One region of the Bacillus cereus group sp. BfR-BA-01383 genome, then DNA from elsewhere that is predicted to be linked to it. Evidence: a T-box and tRNA genes for the amino acid it is inferred to sense, from the RefSeq annotation. Region 1 holds a T-box; the other holds one or more tRNA genes.

Region 1 (4,441 bases):
ATTTTATTTTTCAAGATCTGCTAGACGTTGACGAACTGCTTCGCGTTTTTCTAGGTAATCTTGCTCTTTCGCACGCTCTCCCTCAATAACTGCTGCAGGAGCTTTCGCTACGAAACCTTGGTTTGAAAGTTTCTTCTGTACACGTTCTACTTCTTTATCGAACTTCTCAAATTCTTTTTCAAGACGTGCTCTCTCTTCATCAAGATTGATAAGATCAGCTAACGGTAAGAATAACTCTGCACCTGATACGATTGCAGTCATCGATTTTTCTGGCGCTTGTAAATCTGTTTTAATTGTTAATTCACTTGGATTACAGAAACGCTCAATGTAAGAGCTGTTTTTCGTAAGTTGAGCAAGTACAGCCTCATCTTTTGCTTTAATTTGCATTTGAACTTTTTTGCTCATTGGCGTATTTACTTCTGCACGAATGTTACGAACAGAGCGAATGATATCAACTAGAAGGTGCATTTCTGCTGCCGCTTCTGTATCTTGTAAATCTTCGCGAACTGTTGGCCATGCCGCTACTGTAATAGACTCACCTTCATGCGGTAAATGCTGCCAAATTTTCTCTGTTACGAATGGCATGAATGGGTGTAATAGACGCATTGTTTGGTCTAATACGTAAGCTAAAATAGAACGAGTTGTTTTCTTAGCTGCTTCATCTTCACCGTATAGTGGAAGTTTCGCCATTTCGATGTACCAGTCACAGAAATCATCCCAAATGAAGTTGTATAATGAACGGCCAGCTTCACCGAACTCATATTTATCCATGTTACGTGTTACGCTTTCGATTGTTTCGTTTAAGCGGGTTAAAATCCACTTATCTGCAACTGATTTTTCACCAGTTAAATCGATTTCTTCATACTTCATGTCATCCATGTTCATTAATACGAAACGTGATGCGTTCCAAATTTTATTAATGAAGTTCCAAGTAGATTCTACTTTTTCCATGCTGAAACGTAAATCTTGACCTGGTGCACTTCCTGTTGATAAGAAATAGCGCATCGCATCTGCACCGTACTTCTCGATAACATCCATTGGGTCGATACCGTTACCAAGAGATTTACTCATTTTACGTCCTTGCTCATCACGAACTAAACCGTGAATTAATACATCTTTAAATGGACGCTCGCCTGTAAACTCTAAACCTTGGAAAATCATACGAGATACCCAGAAGAAGATGATGTCATAACCAGTTACTAATGCATCTGTTGAATAGTAACGTTTAAAGTCTGCTGAATCTTCATTTGGCCAACCAAGTGTTGAGAACGGCCATAACGCTGAGCTGAACCATGTATCAAGTACGTCATTATCTTGATTCCAGTTTTCAATATCTGCTGGCTCTTCTGTACCTACGTATACTTCACCAGTTTCTTTATGATACCAAGCTGGGATGCGGTGTCCCCACCATAATTGACGAGAAATACACCAGTCATGAATGTTTTCCATCCAGCGTAAGTATGTGTTTTCAAAACGATCTGGTACGAACGTTACTTTTTCTTCTTCTTTTTGTTGAAGTTCTACTGCTTTTTCTGCAAGTGGAGCCATTTTTACGAACCATTGTGTTGATAAGTAAGGCTCAACAACCGCTCCGCTACGCTCACTATGACCTACTGAATGCATATGAGGCTCGATTTCTACTAATACGCCAGCCTCTTGTAAGTCTTTCACTAACGCTTTACGGCATTCGAAACGATCCATACCGTTATACTTACCAGCTTTTTCGTTCATCGTTCCATCTTCGTTCATTACTAAGATGCGTGGTAAGTCATGACGGTTACCTACTTCAAAGTCATTCGGATCATGAGCTGGTGTAATTTTTACAACGCCTGTTCCGAAGTCTTTTTCTACGTACTCATCAGCAATAATCGGAATCTCACGGCCTACGATTGGAAGTGTAACTGTTTTTCCGATTAAATGTTTGTAACGATCGTCTTCTGGATGAACTGCTACCGCTGTATCACCAAGCATCGTTTCTGGACGAGTAGTAGCAAGGCGAATGTGACCAGATCCGTCTGTTAACGGGTAGTTCATATGGTAGAATGCACCTTGAACTTCTTTATGAATTACTTCAATATCAGAAAGAGCTGTGCGTGTTGCTGGATCCCAGTTGATAATATATTCACCGCGGTAAATTAAGCCTTTTTCGTATAATTGAACGAATACTTTATTAACCGCATCAGATAAACCTTCGTCTAATGTGAAACGTTCGCGAGAATAGTCTAGTCCTAAACCAACTTTCCCCCATTGTTGACGAATGTGAGAAGCATATTCTTCTTTCCATTCCCAAGCTTTTTCAAGGAATTTCTCACGGCCAAGATCGTAACGTGAAATACCTTCTTCACGAAGTTTCCCTTCTACTTTCGCTTGTGTTGCGATACCAGCATGGTCCATTCCTGGAAGCCATAATACATCATAACCTTGCATACGCTTTGTACGAGTTAAAATATCTTGAAGAGTCGTATCCCAAGCATGACCTAAGTGTAACTTACCAGTTACGTTCGGAGGTGGAATTACAATCGTATACGGTTGTTTCTTCTCGTCTCCTGTTGCTTCGAAATACTTGCCTTCAAGCCACCATTGATAAAGGCCTTCTTCAACGGACATATGATCATATTTAGTTGGTAAATTCTTTTCCGTGTTTGACATTATTTTCCCTCCTTAAAATAAAAAATGCCCCTCATCCAAAAAAGGACGAGGGACATCGCGGTACCACCTTTATTTACAAACAAATTCAGAATTTGCTTATACTCTTAATTTGATAACGGACAAATCCGTCTTTTCCTAATGAGAACTGTTCCGTTCAGAAAAGATGCTCCAGGGCTACCTTCTAACATAACTATCTAGAGAATCTCCCAGCTAATGATTCTCCTCTCTGAAGACGTTTCATGTTATACTCTTCCCCTTCAAGGCATTTATATGATTGTTAATTATTATATACAATAGTGTAAAAAACGAAACCTTATTCGTCAAGATAAATTTAAGACTACAACTTTTTGGGCGAATACAAAAAAAGATAAGTAGCATCCTCTACTTATCTTCTTTATCCCGCTATTTGCGGGCAGTAAGACCTCTACTGATTAAAGCTTCACTTTATCCGTTCCCTTGCTGGGCAGCTTGTAATTGTGACAGGAAATATTCTATATTACTAACGAGCCAATGCGATTGTTGCAAGCTCTTTACTCCGCGCATTTCATTTCCCTCATTGCGATTCTCTCTTCTTTTCTTATAAGATTGGATTTGCCTGATAAATTGCGATGGATATGTCATATAAGCAAACATGAGAAGTTGCTCTTCTTTCGTAAACGGAAAATTCTTTTGATACATTTGATACCATTCAAACCGATCACTTCTCGCAATTGGATATGTGTTTAAAGACCGTGAATAAAAACCTACTATATCTTGCACAGGCGTTGCAAACTTCGATTTTTCTAAACTAATAAAATAGCCATTCCGCTCATAGTCAAATAAAAAATGATTAAGTGACACGTTACCATGTACAAAAGTAATACGTGTTTTTTCCTTTTCTTTCATCGCATCGTTCCACTCATTTAATTGCTTCGTTGCAAATTCCCGCGCCCTCATTACATGATGATAGTACGTACAATATTGCAATTCAAACGGAGACATATACCACTTCGCTTCAGACTCTACAAGAAACTCTTCTAACATCTCACCATCATTCTCCCAGCGATCGGATATATTCGTATAATGCTTTTCTAAATCCTCTTCTGTATACGTTTCTTCTTTTACCGTTTTTTGATGCAACGTTCCAAGTGTTTGAAACATTTTATGGTATTGATCATTATCCTCGCCGTTTCCTTCCGCACGCTCTAACCAAGGCATTAAGTAATAATTATACGTTCCGTCACTTAAAATATAATTTCCATCCGTCGCGTGGTATATAGGTACATAATTCGAAAAACCCTTCTCCTTCAAATATTGAACATGATGCAAAAAATTATTCCGCTCTAACTTTCTATCTTCTATTTTCTTGAGCGCATATGGACCTTGATTCGTGTAAATCTTCGTTACACTTCCGTGCTCTTCCATGTGCTGCGTATCTAATCTATACTGCCTCACAATAGGTTCATAGCGATTTCGCAATTCAATATCCATACGAATTACCCTTTCTATTCAAAACATATCCTCTAGGAAATTAAGGAAGTGTAGACACTCACTCCCTTATTTCGCTTTTGCTTTCGAAACGGGAATATAAATAATTTGCCCTGTAGTTAAATATATATCTTCTGTTTGGTTTACACGGTATAAGTTTTGTATAGACGTTTCATAACGTTCTGCAACAGATTCGATTGTATCTCCTTCTTGCACGAAATACATTCTTAACTTTGTAAATTCTTCTTCCGGTTCTTTCGTAAATAATTTCGTTAAATAAAGCGCATTTTCATCTCGCTGTGAGTACACTTCTTCTTGTTCTTCC
Region 2 (4,441 bases), on a different contig from region 1:
CATTTTCACATTTGAGTCTTTTACTTCAGGCGCAACTGTATCTTTTTTAGGCATCGCAAAAGTAACATCTTCTTTTGAAAGAACATTTATCGTCGCAATTGTTTGATTATTTTTCGTAATATCAACTGCACCAACTACTTCACCACGATGGATTCCCTTATGATACAAAGAGTCTTTATCTAATGAAACTGCCCGGAAAGTAGTTCTCACATTTTTCCCTTCATCTTTCTTAAGCATAAGCTCTGCACTTTTTTCAAGTTCGCTATCAATATCTTTATTTAAATACGTTGTCTTTTGATGCCAACTCTGTTTATCTAGCACCGTTTGCTTCACAAATTGCCCAAAAGAATATTCCGCCATCTGTTTCAAATCTTCATAAATTTCAGGTCTTTGAGAAGCCATTACTACATTTATAATACGATTTCCGTCTTTCTCATTTAATAAAACGAGTGTATTGCGCGCTTCATTCGTAAAACCCGTCTTACCGCCAATACTATATGGGTTTTCAAAATAAGTAGATTTATTAAAAATAGAAACCGTCTGCCTAGATGTCGTAACGGTTGTTCTTTTCGTATTCATCGCTTGCAAAATTTCAGGATACTTTTGCACACCTCTCGTAATCATAGCCATATCATATGGCGTCGTATAATGATTCGGATCATGCAATCCATTTGGTGTTACAAAGTGACTATCTGTAGCCCCTAGTTGCTTCGCTTTTTCATTCATCATATTAGCGAAATTCTCAACACTCCCGCCAATCCGCTCCGCAATCGCATACGACACATCATTCGCACTTAACACCATTAAAATCATAAGCGCAGTATTTCTATTTATTGTCTCACCAGGTTGAAACTCAATTTGATAATTACTCTTCTCTTGATCTAGTGCTAATTGTGAAAACCTAAATTGATCTTCTGGCTTCGTATGCTCCATAAGTAAAATTGCTGTTAGCACTTTCGTCATACTAGCAGGAAATGCACGATGATGTGCATTTTTGTCATACAACACATCCCCTGTTTTCGCATCAATCGTAGCTGCAAACTGACTAAAAACATTCGGTCCTTCCGCGGGTGGCGGCGCCACTTGTCCTGGATCCACCCCAACATTTGTCTCAGCATGTAACGTCATAGGTGTCAAAAAAAATAAACAAATAACTGTAATAAAAGCCAAAATCTTCTTAAAATTAACCATATGACTCTCCCTTTTCAATTTACTTCCTTAACAAAAAAAAATCTACCAATCTATATGTAATTTGTATTAAATTGGAAGAATATTAGCTATTTTTTACTATATCATACTTTTACGATGAAGAACATAAATATACAATAAAAATAAGAAGGAATTACTCTTTCTTATCCTTCTCATCAATCAACGAATCTATTAACTTTTGACTAGCTTCCTCGGGCGTAATCTCATCCGTCATACCCATAAACGACCAACCTTTAGAATCAACCCACTCAACGAACTCTTGCAAAAACTCATCATGCGTCACATCCACATCAAGAATCGACCCATTAATCGAAATCGTTCTATTTCTAGACACACGCATCTTGAACGTTTTTCTCACCATTACAACTTTTCTCCCTCTACTCCTGAATATTTATGAAATAATCTTGTATCTCTGTTATACATGATTTTAAGTAAATTGTAAAAAGGATATATTGGCCAATTTGGATATTGAAAATGAAAACCTCTTATCCTACATAACCCTCATACGACATACAATCGATCATAAATTACTGAAAAAATCCATATAAAAACAAACCAACTTACATTTTATCACACCAAATACACTTGACTTTAGTACGACGATATAGAATATATTAGAAAATAACTTAAAATGAGGAGGAACTCCATGGCGCGTTGTACGTATTGTAAAACTAAGTGGAAAGTAAAGGAGGTCTGGTCGCTTCTCATAACATTTGAAAAAGATTGTCCGTATTGTTTTGGAAGGCAATATGTATCAAGGAAAACATTGAACGCTATGCCAGAACTTATAAGCTTACCTCTACACTTCTTATTTCCTTTTCTTGTTGATTTAAGTAATGAAGGCCCTTTAGATTGGTATCGGAAATCATAACACTTCAGCACCTTCTACTTATTAAATATAAAAACATACATAATAATATAACCTCTGAAATAAACCTATTTTCTATTACACTACCTCTTTAAAAACTTACTACACAAAAACATTGTAAATTTTCAGTTAATTATATATAATTGCTTTAACATAATGATTAAAAATTCGAATACATAATCATTTTTGAAGATCCCGTAGCTCAGCAGGGAGAGCGCCACCTTGACAGGGTGGAGGTCGTGAGTTCGAGCCTCTCCGGGGTCATATGCCAAAAATAGCGATTTACCAACTGGTAGATCGCTATTTTTGGCATATGATTTAACTCGCAGAACTGGAAGTAAATTGTAATATATAATAATTTCAGTATTACTATACCCTACTCACTTAAAAATCACCTGTACACCTTTAATCAATAAAAAAGCTATCTGTGTATGATGTAAATCATGAAAGCGAATCTTGGATACAACTATTTTTTAATCAAAGCATCTATTTTCCAGATTATACATATGTGCCAGTGTGAACTTCTATAGTAGTTTTGTTAAATCATTTCCTTCACACTTTCCGTATAAATCAACTTATAGGAAAGTGAACAATATACACCCGCAAAGTCGGTGATCCATATCATTGAATATTACCCTTTACCATGTCGTTACGCTCCTCTCCATTTATATAAATTTAATTCTTCTAAGTATGTATTAAATCTCGGCCTTTTATTAGACATAAAAAATCCCCTCCAAGTACTAGTGTAACAGCCATGTGTATACATGTTCTTTTTACACTTCCTACTGAAAGGGGAAACTATTAAATTTATATACTGTTATTAGCAGTTACTTGTTTTTCCTTAATGGCCTTAATAATCGATCCGGTAGCGATTAAAAGAGTTCCTGCGATAAAGAATGCTGCACTAAGTACAAAGAATGCTGTAAGTAAATTAGAGTTAATAATGTAATTGTACGCGTCTCCGCCCACATAAACATGCTTATTTAACTCACTATATTCACTAGCCATATAATACCCTTCAATTTTGTCAATTCCCTTATATAGCAGTACCGCCGAATGTATATAAAAAATTACCGCCCAAATTATCCATTTTTTCATGATTGTATTTACTCCTGTTGTCTATTTTATTATTTATTACATGATTAAAATTTTTCAATTTTATATTTCTTAATCTTGTAAAGCCTAGTCTGCTCACAAAGATGACTGCACCTGTAATCGCTTCTCTTAGCTTTTTAGAAGGTTTTCTAACCCCTTCTTTCCAGCATTTCTTTAAACTTATTCAACTGGAATAAGTTTAACTTGCTCTGCTGTCTTGATAATATCGCCAGTACCAGTAAAGAAAGTATAATCTCCACGACCTACTGAACTATTGCCCAGAATAGTATTTACTGTTGCTGAACCACTCTTGCTATCAAAGACAACGAAGTTACTACCACGTCCTACTGCTGTAGCTTTATAACGACCAGCAGGAATATCTTTTCCCACTATATATTCACCTGCACCTAGCACTCTAGGTTCTTCTTGCTTAGCCTTAACGCCTTCGGTAAGCTTCTGCAGTTCACTTGTCTTTGATTGGATATCCCCATCTAATTTCCCTACTTCTCCCTTTTTAGCCTCTACATCTTTACCTAGTTTATCAACTTCTGACGTTAGTTGATTCTTATTTGCTACTAGGGCCAAAGTCTCTTCTACTTCAACTTTCTTGTCAGCAAGCTTCTTTTGTTCTGCATCAATACCTTCTTTGACCTTGCTCTTCGTGTAACTTAATTCTTTTTCCTTTTCTTCTGCTTTCGCTTTTGCCTCTTCGTATGTAACCTTTTCTTTCTCGATAGTAACCTTGGCACCACTAGCGCCAATTGAATACGAAATTACTAATCCAACGATTACTGCTATAGTAATCCATAATTTTTTTGACTTTACAATTTTCATATTTCTTCCCCCAGTTGAATATTCTATATTAATATATCATACTTTTATAACATTTATAACGAGAAAAATGTAAGATTCATAGCATATCCAACCCCATCTCTCTATACTAATTTTTTCTTTAGCCAATCACTAACATTCTATAGTCAATATTAATAAATGAGGTACGCTCTCAAAACTTTCCATTATAATAACAGCATAGAACTACATATAAGTTATTTTTACTAGCTTGCATAAAAAAAGATGCCAGCAAATGCTGACATTTTTTTTACTACTTTCAAATTCTCACTCTAACATTGTGTAACTATCGTTCTTTTACAAGAACTTAATCACTTCCCACCAAACATCTTCTTCAAAGACTTCGCATTAGCAAATAACAATTCTTGTAGGTTGTCATCAGCAACAATTTTATAGTCACCATCTTTATCTTTCTTTAAG

What was found. The T-box of region 1 lies ahead of MR065_RS17730 (valine--tRNA ligase). A T-box ahead of a tRNA ligase gene usually reads a tRNA of that ligase, here a tRNA-Val.
Positions count from the first base shown of each region.
Region 2: it encodes a tRNA-Val, which carries the amino acid that the T-box ahead of MR065_RS17730 (valine--tRNA ligase) is inferred to sense. The anticodon was not compared.

Region 1 covers NZ_JAKUFP010000020.1:32,012-36,452, forward strand. Annotated here, with positions in the region: gene MR065_RS17730 (valine--tRNA ligase) at 4-2,649, opposite strand; T-box leader at 2,688-2,919, opposite strand; gene ysxE (spore coat protein YsxE) at 3,094-4,119, opposite strand; gene spoVID (stage VI sporulation protein D) at 4,186-4,441, opposite strand, start outside.
Region 2 covers NZ_JAKUFP010000003.1:201,351-205,791, reverse strand. Annotated here, with positions in the region: gene MR065_RS04950 (D-alanyl-D-alanine carboxypeptidase family protein) at 1-1,191, opposite strand, end outside; gene MR065_RS04945 (hypothetical protein) at 1,343-1,570, opposite strand; gene MR065_RS04940 (hypothetical protein) at 1,856-2,080, shown strand; tRNA gene MR065_RS04935 (tRNA-Val) at 2,269-2,341, shown strand; gene MR065_RS04930 (hypothetical protein) at 2,885-3,175, opposite strand; gene MR065_RS04925 (hypothetical protein) at 3,353-4,006, opposite strand; gene MR065_RS04920 (DUF5105 domain-containing protein) at 4,333-4,441, opposite strand, start outside.